2 linked regions of the Undibacterium sp. 5I1 genome follow. Each later gene encodes a partner of the first gene's protein in a complex. Links are inferred from orthologs where the notes say so. Each region holds a gene or a part of one and is shown in the gene's direction. Other genes may lie near its edges. The genes, in order: pmbA and tldD.

Region 1 (8,038 bases):
GGAGGGAATGCGGCTGGATGCAGCGATTCAGCTCGGAGCTTTGACCCGCTTACGGCCCGTGCTGATGACGGCGCTAGTCGCCTCGCTGGGCTTTATTCCTATGGCAATTGCAACCGGAACGGGGGCTGAAGTGCAGCGACCGTTGGCGACAGTCGTGATCGGCGGAATCTTGTCGTCTACTTTGCTGACTTTGCTGGTGTTGCCCTTGCTGTACCGGATGATGCATCGCCGTGAGGCGGAGGAAGATTCGGTTGCTGTTGCTACCAATTCAGTCGGCAACTAAGTTGGACACTAAGTTGGACACTAAGTGGAAACTAATTTGGCAACTTAGTTAGCAACTTAGTCAGGCTGGAAGGTGCGCCAAAATCGCCTCACTTACGAGGCGATTTGATGGCATCAGCGTATGCATGATGGGTAGCAAGATTTCCTGTTCTGCCCATGGTGCATACGCCTCTGATATGGACACCACGCCGTCATTGTCTTCATCGCCGAAAGGGCTGTATTTGCCCTTAATTCCTTTGGTGCCGATGATCGTAATCGTCGGCGTTTTGACAGGTGCAATCGCTGCCATGCGCTCGGCACTTGATAACAATTGTCCGCAATCTCCTGTCGCCACTCTAAATGGCAACAGATGTTGCACCCGTCCCGCCACTCTGGAGGTCGTGATGGGCGAGCCGAGTAAAAACAATTGCCGGGGCTGACGGCAATCTTCCGGCAATGCATTGATCGCACTGCGCAACAACACACCGCCGAGCGAATGCCCAATCAAAATATAATCGCCCTTGGCCGCAACTGCCGTGATCGTTTTAACGAGCCTGTCCCGGATTCCCGCAAAGCTTTCCAGCGCCACAAAATAATTAAAACTACTGGTCGTCAGACCATGCGCCCGCAAACGTTGCAGCATCGGTGTAGCCGACAGCGATGAGCGCCCCATCCCATGTACAAACAAGACTTGCAGTGGCTGAGAGCCGATTTGAGAATGTTCTTGAGTAGATTTGTCAGCCATTGATTGCTGTAAAATTAAAAATAAGGGGAGTATGTTAAAAAATATACCTTATTGTCCACATAACCGTTGGACAATTAAAAATACACTCCCCTAGTATATTACTGGCTTCTAAGTGCGCTGAAGCTGTTTTTCAAGTGCGATGGCGAGGTGCAGAAGCTACATTGCCTGCAATTCAGACCCATTACCAGAGCATCGAGACGTGCTTGTGACGCGCTTCAGTACCAAACAAAAAATCAGGCTAATACCTTTTTCAGCCAGCTACTGATGTCGCCAATTTCTTCCTGACAGACCGAGTGTTGCATCATGTACTCATGCCATTCCACCGGGTAGCCTAGGGATTTTAAAAGATCACGCGATTGTTCTGCTCTGGCAATTGGGATTACCTGATCAGCACGACCATGTGCCAGATAGATAGGCGTATGTTGATTCGATGCATGGCGTTCGTTGGCGACCAGATCGCGTAAGGGAACATAACCTGACAGACACATCAGACCAGCCAATTTTTCGGTATGGCGCAATCCAGTTTGCAGCGTCATCGCGCAACCTTGGGAGAAGCCCGCGAGGATAATACGGCTAGCCGGGATGCCACGGGCATTCTCACGGGCGATTAATTGCTCGATCAATACTTGTGAACTGCGCAGGCCTTTTTCATCCTCACGTCTGGCGATGTCGGTGCCCAAAATATCGTACCAGGCACGCATTGCATGACCACCGTTGATCGTGACTGGCATCACAGGCGCATTCGGGAACACAAAGCGGATTGCCGGGCAGCCTTTTAGATTCAATTCTTTCACGATCGGAACGAAGTCATTCGCGTCCGCGCCAAGGCCATGCATCCAGATGATGGCGACGGTCGGATTGGGGGCGCTTTCGAGTTCTACGGTGTCAAGTAATGTGCTCATATTGGACTTTGAGGTTGGTGTGGTTTTTGAAGGCAATGGCAAAGGTTTTGTTGCGCTGGTTTGACTAAAACTACTGCGGCATACCATTGATACTACAGAGGTTACACCACCTAAGGTCGCACCAAAAAGCCAGCGTCTTTTTAAAGAAGTTAGCTTTTTTGATCGGATCATTTTAGGGATGTCGAAGTGAGAGTGTAGCGAGCTATGCTTTGCTACGAATAGCCGATTTTGGCCGAAACACTTTACAAACTGCATCGTGTGTTTCGATATACGGACCGCCAATTAAATCTATACAGTAGGGGACGGCGGCGAAAATACCAGAGACGAGTTGCTTGCCGTCGGCATCTTTCAAGCCTTCCAGCGTTTCTTTGATCGACTTAGGCTGTCCAGGCAAATTCAGAATCAGCGCGGCATGCTCCGCCGTCTCGCGTATCACCGCAACTTGACGCGACAAGATTGCTGTCGGCACAAATTGCAGACTGATCTGTCGCATTTGCTCGCCAAAACCCGGCATTTCTTTTGTGGCGACGGCCAAAGTGGCTTCTGGAGTGACATCGCGTCGTGAGGGACCAGTTCCGCCTGTAGTGATGACCAGATGGCATTGCTCCTGATCGACCAGCTCAATCAAGGCCTGCTCAATGGCAGCACGTTCATCTGGGATTAAGCGAGTTTCCATACTCCATGAGCTGCTAAGCGCGCTACCAAACCAGTCTTGCAAAGCGGGTAAACCCTGATCTTGATAAATGCCAGCAGAAGCGCGGTCAGAAATAGAAACCAGACCAATTTTTAAATGGTCTGCTTTTTTATCTTTTACTTCAGTATTTTCTACTTTAGTATTTTCTAACTCAGTGGCTGATTTAGTCGTCATGTTGCTCATGTTTAGCATCATCAACATCATCATCGAAGTCATCTTCATCATCAGATTCCGCATCAGCTAAATCGCCAGCAGCTTTTTTCTGCGCAGCACGTTGAGCGACCTGGATATCTTTCAGAATCTGAAAAATTTCACGATATGCTTTTGGCGGCTTGTTTTCTGCCTGTTCTTTACGCGCGTTGCGGATTAGATTACGCAGGTGTTGCACGTCGAGTTCTGGATTTTGCTCTAGCAGTTCAGTCAATGCTTTGTCATCGGTCAGCAATTTATCGCGTCTGCGCTCCAGCGCATGCATGGCGGCGGTGTCGGATTTGGACTTACCTTTCCAGCTATCGATGGTTTTCTGGATGAGAGCAATTTCTTCTTCATCCAGAGTACGCATTTTTTTGCCGACAAATTGCAATTGACGACGGCGACCCTCGTGATCTTTGATGGTCTGACACATTAAAATCGCATCGCGCACATCTTCCGGCATCGGGACGCGTTTAACACGGTCTCGTGGCTGGTCGATCAGTTCTTGCCCTAATTTTTGCAGGGCGTCACTCTCGCGTTTGAGTTGCGATTTGGAGGGGCGCTCGTATTCTTGCTCGAATTCGTTGGACTTGAAGCCGCAGGAGCCTCGGTTTGGATTTGGCATAATTGATTCGCCTTTATTCTATAAACTTAATGAAACGGCTGCTATGATACCTTGTTTATCGATGACTCCAAAGAAACCTAGCCTATGAGCAAGCCTGTTTTTACCCATACTCAAGATCAATTGAAGCAAATCGCAGAGGATGTCTTACGTTTTGCGCGTGAAAAAGGCGCATCTGATGTCGCTGTCGAAATTAGCGAAGGTGGTGGTTTATCCATCAGTGTGCGCAAAGCCAAGATAGAAACCATAGAGCAAAACCGCGATAAAGGCATAGGCGTTACCGTCTACATCGGCCAAAAGCGTGGTAATGCTAGTACATCCGATTTTTCCAGCGCCTCCTTGCAGGCAACTGTCGATGCCGCCTATAACATCGCCCGTTTTACGGCGGAAGACGATTGCGCAGGCTTGCCGGAAGCGGATTTGTTAGAAATGCATCCGCAAGATTTAAAACTTTGCTACCCATGGCTGATCACGGCAGAGGAGGCGATTGATCTTGCCACCCGTACGGAAGCGGCAGCTGTGGCAGTCGATAAACGTATTACCAATAGCGAAGGTGCCAGTATTCACGCGCAACAATCGCATTTTATCGCGGCTAATTCGCGTGGCTTTATCGGCGGTTATCCCTTCTCTCGTCACACCATTTCGGTAGCGCCGATTGCGGGCAAAGGCGCTCGTATGCAGCGCGATTATTGGTATTCATCGCAGCGTAACGCAAAAAAATTAGCCTCGCCAGAGGTTATAGGTCGTTATGCCGCTGAACGTGCGCTGGCACGTTTGAACGCACGCAAATTAGATACCCGTAAGTGTCCGGTATTGTTTGAAGCACCATTAGCGGCAGGATTGCTGGGATCGTTTGTGCAAGCGGTTTCTGGCGGTGCTTTATATCGCAAATCCAGTTTTTTGCTGGATAGTTTAGGGACGCAAATTTTTCCATCCCACATCGAAATTCTGGAAGATCCTCATGTCATTGGTGCAGTAGGCTCGTCCCCATTTGATGACGAGGGTGTCAAAACGCAGCGTCGTGATGTGGTTAAAAACGGCGTGTTGCAAGGCTATTTCCTGTCTTGTTATTCCGCCCGGAAAATGAAGATGAAGACCACCGGTAACGCAGGTGGATCGCACAATTTGTCTATGACTTCAGCGTTGACTACAAAGACAGATAACTTTAAAGCCATGCTGAAAAAAATGGATACCGGCTTACTGGTGACCGAGTTGATGGGCGAGGGCGTTAATTATGTGACCGGCGATTATTCCCGCGGCGCCTCTGGTTTTTGGGTTGAGCGTGGCGTGATTCAATATCCGGTAGAAGAAATTACGATTGCTGGCAACATGCGCGATATGTTTCAGCACATTGTGGCAATCGGCGCGGATACGCTGACACGTGGCACTAAACAAACAGGTTCAATTTTAATTGAAAGTATGACGGTAGCAGGCAGTTAGCAAAAGAGAGTAATAGTTAGCAAAAAGGGAAAGTTAGGAAGTCGAGTCCGGCTCTGGCAGCTTTATTGAACAAGTCAATAAAAAATTGAATGGACAATTTAAGCAGCGGGTACGACTTCTTAACTTAATAAGAAATTAAAAAATAGAGGAGACAATGAATGAATAATAAGGACAATGTTTATGCCGGTGGCGGCAATCTGGCCAGCACCGATGTCAATCAAGAAAATCGCCTGCTGACCAAACAAGATTACAAAACACTGTCGTTAGCTGCGCTTGGTGGCGCATTAGAGTTTTATGACTTTATTATTTTTGTGTTCTTTGCCACGGTGATTGGTAAATTATTCTTCCCGCCATCTGTGCCTGAATGGCTGCGACAATTACAGACTTTCGGGATTTTTGCGGCGGGCTATCTGGCGCGTCCCTTGGGAGGCATCATCATGGCGCACTTTGGTGATCTGCTAGGACGCAAAAGGATGTTTACTTTATCCATCTTATTGATGTCGGTACCCACGCTGATGATGGGTTTGCTGCCGACTTATCAGACTATCGGTATTTTTGCACCAATCGCCTTGTTGATACTGCGTATTTTGCAAGGTGCTGCCGTAGGTGGTGAAGTGCCTGGTGCATGGGTATTTGTCTCTGAACACGTGCCAGCTAAAAACGTGGGCTACGCTTGCGGCACGCTGACCGCAGGTCTGACTAGCGGTATCTTGTTAGGGTCATTGGTCGCAACCGCGATGAATACGATTTTTACGCCAGTAGAGTTGACTGACTGGGCTTGGCGTTTGCCGTTTTTGTTGGGTGGGATATTTGGTATCGCTGCTATGTATTTACGTCGCTGGTTGCATGAGACACCCGTGTTTGCAGAACTACAAAAACGTAAAGCCTTGGCTGCTGAGATGCCGCTCAAAACTGTATTGCGCGATCATCGCGGCGCGGTTGCTGTGTCCATGCTGCTGACCTGGATGTTGTCGGCTGCGATTGTGGTGGTGATTTTGATGACACCAACTTTTCTTCAAAAAATCTATGGTTTTGATGGACGCACGGCATTAATGGCAAACAGCGTTGCAACTTTGTGTTTGACCGCTGGCTGTGTAGTTGCCGGACTGTTGTCTGATAAATTCGGCGCTAAACGCATATTGTTTTTGGGCGATTTATTTCTACTGATCTGTACTTATTTTCTGTTCACAACAATTAAGACCAATCCAGAAATGCTATTGCCGCTGTATGCCTTAACCGGTTTTGCGGTTGGTGTCGTGGGCGCTGTTCCATTTGTGTTGGTCAATGCTTTTCCGGCGCAGGTCCGGTTCTCAGGACTGTCATTTTCCTACAATGTAGCTTATGCAATATTCGGTGGTTTGACGCCAATTGTTGTGACCTTATTGCTGAAAGATAATCCACTGGCACCCGCTTATTATGTAATGGGTGTTTGTGTGATCGGTATGCTGACGGCGATGTTTGTTCGGGATCGCAGCGCAATCAAGTAAATCTGATTGGCAGGAATGATCAAACGAAGATGGACGTAAAAAAGGAGGACTAAGTCCTCCTTTTTATTTGCTAACTTATTTACTGAATCGTTTGCTGAACTACTCGCTGAACTACTTGCCTATTTAACCCAGATTTTCCATTGGAACAACGCCAGGCAGTTTGCCAAAGGTGCAATTGTCGCTGTAGCGTTTTCACTCAAATCGCGGTGGTGCTATCCCTCTAAACACCGCATGCCGTCTGCGTTTTTTGCGAAGTGGTAGCGGTCTAATGGAAAATCTGGGTTTAAGATGCTATAAGTTTGCTGCAAGTTTATTGCGGGCACGGACAATCGCTGCTTTGACCTGATTAGGTGCAGTGCCGCCGATATGGTCACGTGCGGCGACGGAGCCTTCCAGTGTCAATACGGCAAACACATCCGCTTCGATCAGACTTGAGAAAGCACGTAACTCATCCAGACTCATATCACTCAGATCGCAGCCTTTATCTACACATGTTTTGACGGCATGCGCCACAGCTTCATGCGCATCGCGGAAAGGCAAGCCGCGCTTGACTAAATAATCTGCTAGGTCGGTCGCTGTTGCATAACCTTGTAAGGCTGCAGCGCGCATTGCGTCTGGCTTCACAGTAATGCCGCCTGCCATATCGGCAAAAATACGTAAGGTGTCAGTGATGGTATCTACCGTATCGAATAGCGGTTCTTTATCTTCCTGATTATCTTTGTTGTAGGCCAGTGGCTGACCTTTCATCAAGGTGAGCAAGGCAATTAAGTGACCATTGACGCGGCCCGTTTTACCACGTGCCAGTTCTGGCACATCAGGATTTTTCTTTTGCGGCATGATCGATGAGCCTGTGCAGAAGCGATCTGCAATATCGATAAAGCCGACCCGTGGACTCATCCAGATTACCAGCTCTTCTGACATACGGGAGATATGCGTCATGATCAGCGCCGCCGCTGCGCAAAATTCAATCGCAAAATCACGATCAGATACTGCATCCAGCGAGTTGTGGCATACATCATCAAAACCCAGTGTTTTTGCGACACGTTCACGGTCAATCGGGAAGGTCGTACCAGCCAGTGCAGCAGCGCCCAGCGGCAAACGATTGACGCGCTTGCGACAATCCACCATACGCTCGGCATCGCGGCTGAACATTTCTACATACGCCAGAATATGGTGACCAAACGTGATCGGTTGTGCGACTTGCATATGGGTAAAGCCGGGCAAAATCGTTTCTGCATTATTTTCTGCCAGATCCAGCAGAGCAGAGCGCAAATCACCGAGTAAGCCAACGATATTATCAATCGCTGCGCGCACATATAAACGGATGTCTGTCGCCACCTGATCATTGCGTGAGCGACCGGTGTGCAGACGTTTGCCGGCATCGCCGACTAATTCGGTCAGGCGTTTTTCGATATTCAGATGCACGTCCTCCAGATCCAGTAACCAGACAAACTGACCAGCATCAATCTCAGATTTGATTTGTGCCAGGCCGCGTTGAATGTCGGCATAATCTTGTGCAGTGATAATGTTTTGTGCTGATAACATCTCCGCATGTGCTAGCGAACCTTGGATATCAAAAGCGGCCATCCGATTATCAAAAAAGACCGAGGCAGTGTAACGTTTGACTAGATCAGATACCGGTTCGGAGAAACGGGCAGACCATGCCTCGCTTTTTTTAGAGAATTGTGATGTCAT
Region 2 (8,027 bases), 1.5 Mb from region 1 along the record:
GTGCGTACTGCCGAGCTACACGTGATGGGAAAAAAGCTGGATAACGTCGTGTTGGGTGCTACGCATCAAAAGGGATTGTGGCAGGCAAATATCGATTCCAGCCAAGCCTCGGGTTATTTGAGCTGGAGCGAGTCCGCAAATGTGCAAGGCTTGGGCAACGTACTGGCACGCTTGAGTAAGTTGACTATTCCACAGTCGGCAGCTTCAGACGTGACTGATTTGTTGGAAGGCAAAAGCAGCGGCACCCAAATCCCAAGTTTAGATATTGTGGCGGATAATTTTGAGCTATTTAATAAAAAATTGGGTCGTCTGGAGTTGATTGCTAATAATTTCCCGTTATCGACCGGGCGCGAATGGCGCATGCAAAAGATATCGCTTAAGAACGAGGATGCAGAGTTAAAGGGGTCTGGCAAATGGAGTAGTCGTGCTGGCGAAGGCTTAACTAATTTAAATTACGTTTTAGATATTAGCGATGCAGGCAAATTATTAGATCGATTAGGTTTTGCCAACGTGTTGCGTGGCGGTCGTGGCAAATTGCAGGGCGATGTAACATGGAACGGTTTGCCGTTTGCCCTGGATGTACCAAGTATGACGGGCCAAGTACAGTTGGAGCTGGCCGCAGGACAGTTTTTAAAAGTGGACCCAGGTGCGGCGAAGTTATTGGGCGTGTTGAGCTTGCAATCCTTGCCGCGACGTTTGACGTTGGATTTTCGGGATGTCTTTTCAGATGGGTTTGCGTTTGATTCAATTTTGGGAACAGCCCAAATTCAGCAGGGCACGGCAAGAACAGAAAACTTAAAAATGCGTAGCGTGAACGCAACCGTATTGATGGACGGCACCGCCGATCTTGTGAAAGAGTCGCAAAATCTGCACGTGGCAGTGATTCCCGAAATTAATGCGGGCACTGCTTCAGTCGTGTACGGTTTAGCCGTTAATCCTGTGATTGGTCTGGGTACATTTTTGGCACAACTATTTTTGCGTGAACCATTGGCGAGAGCCTTCACGTACGAGTACTCGGTGGCTGGCTCTTGGAAAGAACCGACAGTCACCAAGATGGACCATAAAGAAGCACAAAATACCTTACCTAAAGCTGAGGCGATATTAGTTAAATAGGTATTAGAAAACTGCTTGGATGATTGGCGGCGGAAGTTTCGGAACCGGTAAAGCTTGCTCTAGTTTGATCAGGATTTTGACTGAGTATTGCAAGTTCACTACCTAGGTAATTAAATATACTGGATATGGGTATATTGTAGTTGTCCAAGTAATCATTGGACAATAAGATATATTTTTTAAAAATTATGGGGAGTATGTTAAAATCCCTCGTAATCTGTAGCTTGGTTTTGCCAACTGAGCCTGCTGTTTTTTTCAGAGGATATAAATGAAAATCGCCGCTATACAAATGATCTCTACGCCTGTCTTACAAGAGAATCTGGCGACTGCGCAGCGCTTGCTAAAGCAGGCCGCCGATGCAGGTGCCGGATTGATATTGATGCCGGAATACTGGCCCATCATGGGATTGCATGAAGTGGATAAATTTAAGATTGCCGAGCATATTGGCAACGCTGAGCAGCCGGGTGTGATTCAACAATTTTTAGCGGATAGTGCACGCAGTCTGGGCGTTTGGATTATCGGTGGTACTTTGCCGTTGGTATCAACAGAGTCGGATAAAGTCTTGAATACGACTTTGGTATATAACCCGCAAGGCGAGCTAGTTAGTCGTTACGACAAAATTCATTTATTTGGTTTTACCAAAGCCACAGAGTCCTATGAAGAATCCCGCACTATTACGGCGGGCGATGATGTAGTGAGTTTTGATGCTGGTTTTGGCAAAATTGGTTTATCGATTTGCTACGATTTACGCTTTCCAGAACTGTATCGATCCATGGGAGATTGTGCTTTGATTGTGGTCCCGGCAGCTTTCACTTTCACGACAGGACAAGCGCATTGGGAAATCCTGCTGCGTGCCAGAGCCATAGAAAACCAATGTTATGTGCTAGCCTCGGCGCAAGGTGGGCAGCATGTTAATGGTCGCCGTACGTGGGGGCATAGCATGTTGGTCGACCCTTGGGGCAAGATTGTGGATGTGCTAGCGGAAGGTGAAGGTGTGGTTGGTGGTGAGTTAGATTGGGCCAATCTGAGCGCCGTCAGGACTAGCTTGCCTGCTTTAAAGCATAGAAAATTAGCCTGCTAATTTCTCTGCTAACTTGTCCGATAATTTGTCCCATCCGTCGATCGATACAAAACCATACTTTGCGCAAATTTATTTATATGCCAGACATGCTCTACAATCTATTCATTCGCCATTCTTATTCTGTAATTGGCACACTTAGAATACTCAAAAACACTGATAGAACACTATGACACCATTTGAACCCAATCTGCGCCACCTGGCGATTGCCCGCGATATTTTATTGACCCCGTTCGGTCTGGATGAATCCAAGCTGGTTAAAGTACTTGGTTCCATGTTTAACCACAAGGTTGACTACGCTGATCTATATTTTCAGTTCACCAAAAGCGAGGGCTGGAGCCTGGAAGAAGGCATCGTCAAAACCGGTAGTTTTTCTATAGATCAGGGCGTAGGCGTACGGGCAATTTCTGGCGATAAAACAGCATTCTCGTATTCGGATGAGATTTCTGAGCAAGCTTTGCAAGATGCAGTCAACGCAACCCGCACGATTGCACGCCAGGGCACGGGCAAAATCAAAGTCGCTTCCAGTATGCAAGGTGTCGGTGGCCGTAGTTTGTATTTGCAAAACGATCCGCTTGCGTCTTTAGATGCAACTCAAAAAGTCACTTTGCTAGAGCGCTTAGAAAAAATCGCCAGAGCTAAAGATCCGCGTGTGGTGCAGGTAATGGCTAGCTTGTCCGGTGAGTACGACGTCGTGTTAGTCGCGCGTAGCGATGGCGTGATTGCTGCAGATATCCGACCGCTGGTACGGGTTTCCCTGACCGTGATCGTAGAGCAAAATGGACGCCGCGAGATGGCGTCCAGCGGTGGCGGCGGTCGTTATGACTACGGTTATTTCTCCGATGTTTTACTTGATCAATATGCGGACGAGGCAGTCAAATCCGCATTGGTGAATCTGGATGCACGACCAGCGCCTGCTGGTCCTATGACTGTTGTGCTCGCATCTGGCTGGCCTGGAATTTTGCTGCATGAGGCCATTGGTCATGGACTGGAGGGCGACTTCAATCGCAAGGGTTCTAGCACCTTTTCAGGTCGTATCGGCGAGCGCGTTGCGGCAAAAGGCGTGACTGTAGTGGACGACGGTACCATTCAGGATCGGCGTGGCTCATTAAATATTGATGATGAGGGCAATCCGACTCAATGCACGACTTTGATTGAAGACGGCATTTTGAAAGGCTACATCCAAGACACAATGAACGCCCGTTTGATGAAAATGCCAGTCACTGGCAACGCCCGCCGTGAATCTTTCGCTCATTTACCAATGCCGCGTATGACTAATACCTACATGCTGGCTGGCGACAAAGATCCTGCTGAGATTTTGGCATCCGTTAAAAATGGTATCTACGCCGTTAATTTTGGTGGCGGACAGGTCGATATCACGAACGGTAAGTTCGTTTTCTCTGCGAGCGAGGCCTACATGATAGAAAACGGCAAAGTCACCTACCCGGTAAAAGGTGCAACCTTGATCGGTAACGGCCCCGATGTTTTAAATCGTGTGTCAATGATTGGTAATGATTTACGTCTGGATTCTGGTATCGGTGTTTGCGGCAAAGAAGGGCAGAGCGTGCCTGTTGGTGTTGGCCAGCCTACTTTGCGTATTGATGGTCTTACTGTGGGCGGCACAGCTTGATCTTAACGATGTTGATAGATGAAATTCTAAACTGGTTTAGCCTTGCCCAAAGGTACGGCTCATGATTGTTATCGCTATTGTTTCTGCCAAAGGCGGCGTGGGTAAAACGACGACCACCGCCAACCTGAGTGCGGGTATCGCACAACGCGACTACCCGAGTCTGGTGATTGATCTCGATCCACAAAATGCTGTGCAATGGCATATGGGTGGGGGAGATCAGTCAGACACTAGCGGAATTAGCACAATTGCTAACCGAGCTACTTCCCGGTTGTGGGATGCCGCTTACTCAAGTACTTTTGGGGTCGATTTTGTGCCCTACGGTAGTGCAGGCGAGCAACAGCGCATCGCTTTTGAACAAGTTCTGGAGCAAGATGAGGATTGGCTACTCAACCAGCTATTGCGCGCTAATTTGCCAAAAGATACGTTTGTCTTTTTAGATACACCTCCTGGTCCATCTATCTACTTAACTCAAGCAATAAATGCGGCGGACTTTCTATTAGTCGTATTGCTGGCCGATGCTGCCTCGTATGCCACTATTCCAGAGATGGAATCCTTGATTGATTCCCATAACGCCAGATCCACTATATTCAAACCGTCTGCTTACGTGGTGAATCAGGGCTCAAAGAAACAACTGGCGCAAGACGTAATCGCACTTTTCTCTGAGCGGCTGGGTGACAGAATGCTACCTTGCGTTATCCCAGAAAGTACACAACTGGAAGAGGCACTCGCATATGGGTATCCTATCCTTCAATCTGAGCCTGATAGCCCGGCAGCACAGGCCGTTCAAGAGCTGGTCGTGGATTTAATGCAGACGTTGTATGAGATACAATCAAGACGATAAATACTTTATTTTTTATGAACTTGCAGCATTAAATTAGGTTTGATTGTAAAAATCGTATTTTCAAGAGTGCAGTGCCAGGTCAAGAGAGTAATCTCTATTCTTTGTTAATAGTGGTTATTGATAAACGATTACTTTTTATGAGGAAACATGCAATTATGGCCTAATGATTGCTTAGTTCCTATCTGCCTATGTTAAATAATCCGGATTGAATTGTTAAATATTTCGATAGGAAGTTATAAATACTTAACATTTGTCTATCTCTATTTACTGGACGATAGTCTTATTGAAATGCTACAGTTCAACATACTAACAATGCCCAGTCTGGTCAGTAGTTATGATCCGATTACGTATGTAAAGGTTCGATGTGAGTAAACCAGTCAGCAATATTAATTATTACGAACAGCAGCAATGCTCTGTTCAGTGGCGTGCATTTTTAAACGCATTCTCTGTTGAATTTTCTGCGCAGGGAGATGTAAATGATTTGCGCACTTTTATGTATAAGTTGGGGCTGACAATGGCCGCTAGTTTTAAGGTTGATGGCGGTGAAACTTTGCTCACTCTCGAATCTGGGATCAACAAAGTTTGGGCCGACCTCGATTGGGGTTGGGTGCAATTGCGCGACGAGTCGGACTGCCTATTGATCGAGCATAACGCAAGTCCTCTTAAAGTAGCTTTTGGTGAACAAGCTTTGGATTGGTCTCCTGCTTTGTTAGAGGGTGTTTATTCTTATTGGTTTGAATCAATGGGTATTGATAAATCTTTGCGTTTGTCACAACGTGGAGCCGTATTGGATGATGGTCTTTTGATTGTGTTTCAATTGAAAAAGCAAGTTGAGGAGCAGGCTTACTTCACTCGTCGCTGATCAGATCATTGTCTGCAGAACAAAGTTGGGGCTTATATTATGGAAAATGATATTAAAAATCTCTTCAAGAAAATTGATGGAAAAGTAGATTCCTATCAAGAGATTCATAGTGATGAGTTAAACGAGCAAGCCAAACAACGTTGGCCTTTGCTGAGAGATGTACGTGCTAAAACAGCCACCGCTCATCCTATGAGGAATGCAATAGCGAGAGCGGAATCTGTCGTTAAAGCACCGACAATGTTGGCCAATAACACAACCTATAATCCTCAGTCAGTGAATCAGTCGATTCACGAGGGTAGTAGTTCGTTTGCAGGTTTTGCTCCAAAAGTACCGGTTACATCTGTAGACAATCTTGCGACTGCTCAAATAAAGACACAACCACAAATACCAGCACTGGCTCCTCGGGGCAATTCAAATGGTGTGAGCGGCATGAATGTCTCAAGTGCACAGTCGACTCCCTCAATATCAATTGCAGCATCTGCTTCGGCGCCTATTGCCGCACGGGATAATAGTTCTGCGCCTTCATTACATGCCTTATTTGACCGCTTGGCGCAAAAAGTTGAACCGGAAAAATTACCTGAGTCACCAGTCAATTCATTTTTTAAAAAAATATTTAAACCATGAGGGTAATTGCCGTCGTCTCCCCTAAGGGTGGTGTTGGAAAAACCACGGTTACGGCAAACCTTGCTGCGGAGATTGTCGCTTTTGGTGGCAAAGTCACTATCCTTGATCTTGATCCTCAAAATGCATTACGTTTGCATTATGGTATGCAATATGATGACGCCAATGGCGTTGTTAGACAAAGTGTATTGGGGCAGCCTTGGAGAGATGCTATGTACTCTAGCCCTTATGGGGTTGATTTTTTGCCTTATGGTATCGTCAGCGAAACTGACAGAAGTAGCCTTGAACATCATGTCAAAATTAAATCAACATGGTTATCGTCGCAATTGAAATCTCTAAATCTGGCCGATGATCACATAGTGCTTATCGATACACCTCCAGGTCCAACAGTCTATTTACAACAGGTTTTGCATTGTGCCAACATCGCGCTGATTGTGCTAAAGCCGGATGCTGCCTCCTACTCTACCATCCCATCGATTGAGTCATTGCTGCACTACTATTGCGGTGACAGAGAAGATTTTTTTGGTGCTTGTTATATCATTAATCAAATGGATGTGACCAAGCAGTTGCATCGAGATGTTTATCAAATGTTAAGAAAAAATTTGGGAGACGATTTAGTTCCTATTAGCATTCATAAAGATGAGGCCGTTAGCGAGGCGCTTGCCTGTCAGTCCCCGGTGGCGTATTACGCCAAGAATTGTTCAGCCACCCATGATTTGCACCAGATTGCTAATTGGCTGCAAACACATTTCAATTTGGTTACCTGATGCGTTCGATTCTCAATTCCCGATATCTATATGGCCGCCTAAACGAGTTGGGGCGCAGATTAGTAAATTGGCAGGGCTGGGAGCTTAAATCTACCCGTGCTGTCGCATTAGTTGTGGCCGCAATGTTGTACTGGACAAGTATCAGTATTCCGCTTGAACTTCCTTATCAGATATTGTTTTCTGTAGTGGTTTTTGGGACTGCGACTTATTTACGCCGCTACTCAGGTACTTTGGTGTCCTTGGTTATGATTATGTTCTCGGTGAGTGCTACCAGCCGTTATATTTATTGGCGTGTTCACTCCACAATCGATGCTGAAAATATATTGGATTTGGCGTTCGCTTTAGTCTTGGTTTCTGCAGAAGTGTACGCTTGGCTAGTATTATTGCTGGGATATCTACAAACCGCATGGCCACTAAAGCGTAAGCCAATATTGATGCCAGTTGATACTGATTTATGGCCAGTTATTGATTTATTCATCCCTTCATATAACGAAGATATGAGTGTGGTAAAGCCTACCGTGCTGGCCGCATTAGGTATTGATTGGCCTAAAGATAAACTTAATATCTACATCCTTGACGATGGACGTCGTCCTGAGTTTCAAGTCTTCGCCGAATCCGTTGGTGTTAAGTGTTTTACCCGTTCTGACAATAAGCATGCGAAAGCTGGCAACATCAACGCTGCACTTGCAAGAACGACTGGTGAGTACGTCGCTATTTTTGATTGTGATCACATGCCCACGCGCTCGTTTTTACAATATGCGATGGGCTGGTTTTTGGCTGATGAAAAATTGGCAATGGTTCAGACTCCCCATCATTTTTTATCGCCTGATCCATTTGAACGTAATTTGAATACCTTCCGCAACGTACCCAATGAAGGTGAATTATTTTACGGCTTGATACAAGATGGCAATGACCTTTGGAATGCGACTTTTTTCTGCGGTTCTTGTGCTGTATTGCGCCGCTCCTGTCTAATGGAGGTTGGTGGCATCGCTGTTGAGACGGTTACAGAAGATGCGCATACCGCATTAAAAATGCAAAGACTAGGATACAACACGGCTTATTTAGCGTTACCACAAGCGGCTGGTTTAGCGACCGAAAGTTTGTCCGCTCATGTAGGT

The links.
Region 2: the proteins of pmbA (region 1) and tldD are in contact, whole or in part, in a solved structure (PDB 5NJ9), measured with the Escherichia coli proteins. The link is inferred for Undibacterium sp. 5I1 from one-to-one orthologs.

What each region holds. Positions count from the first base shown.
Region 1 is NZ_JAVIWI010000001.1:668,206-676,243, forward strand. What follows is about bases 2,856-5,679. They hold pmbA (metalloprotease PmbA), read left to right. Parts: upstream 2,856-3,503; coding sequence 3,504-4,856; downstream 4,857-5,679. Other genes in these bases: yjgA (ribosome biogenesis factor YjgA), read right to left, coding at 2,856-3,419; RGU72_RS02845 (MFS transporter), read left to right, coding at 5,015-5,679. In the rest of the region: RGU72_RS02815 (CusA/CzcA family heavy metal efflux RND transporter), read left to right, coding at 1-283; RGU72_RS02820 (alpha/beta hydrolase), read right to left, coding at 344-1,006; RGU72_RS02825 (alpha/beta hydrolase), read right to left, coding at 1,240-1,908; mog (molybdopterin adenylyltransferase), read right to left, coding at 2,111-2,776; more of yjgA, read right to left, coding at 2,766-2,855; more of RGU72_RS02845, read left to right, coding at 5,680-6,343; argH (argininosuccinate lyase), read right to left, coding at 6,635-8,038.
Region 2 is NZ_JAVIWI010000001.1:2,157,665-2,165,691, reverse strand. The notes cover bases 1,775-4,587. They hold tldD (metalloprotease TldD), read left to right. Parts: upstream 1,775-2,357; coding sequence 2,358-3,818; downstream 3,819-4,587. Other genes in these bases: bcsQ (cellulose biosynthesis protein BcsQ), read left to right, coding at 3,880-4,587; RGU72_RS09575 (carbon-nitrogen hydrolase family protein), read left to right, coding at 1,775-2,191. Also shown: RGU72_RS09580 (YhdP family protein), read left to right, coding at 1-1,113; more of RGU72_RS09575, read left to right, coding at 1,379-1,774; more of bcsQ, read left to right, coding at 4,588-4,659; cellulose biosynthesis protein BcsD, read left to right, coding at 5,024-5,521; bcsR (BcsR/BcsP family cellulose biosynthesis protein), read left to right, coding at 5,561-6,145; cellulose biosynthesis protein BcsQ, read left to right, coding at 6,142-6,909; bcsA (UDP-forming cellulose synthase catalytic subunit), read left to right, coding at 6,909-8,027. UniProt on the Escherichia coli protein: Metalloprotease involved in CcdA degradation. Suppresses the inhibitory activity of the carbon storage regulator (CsrA).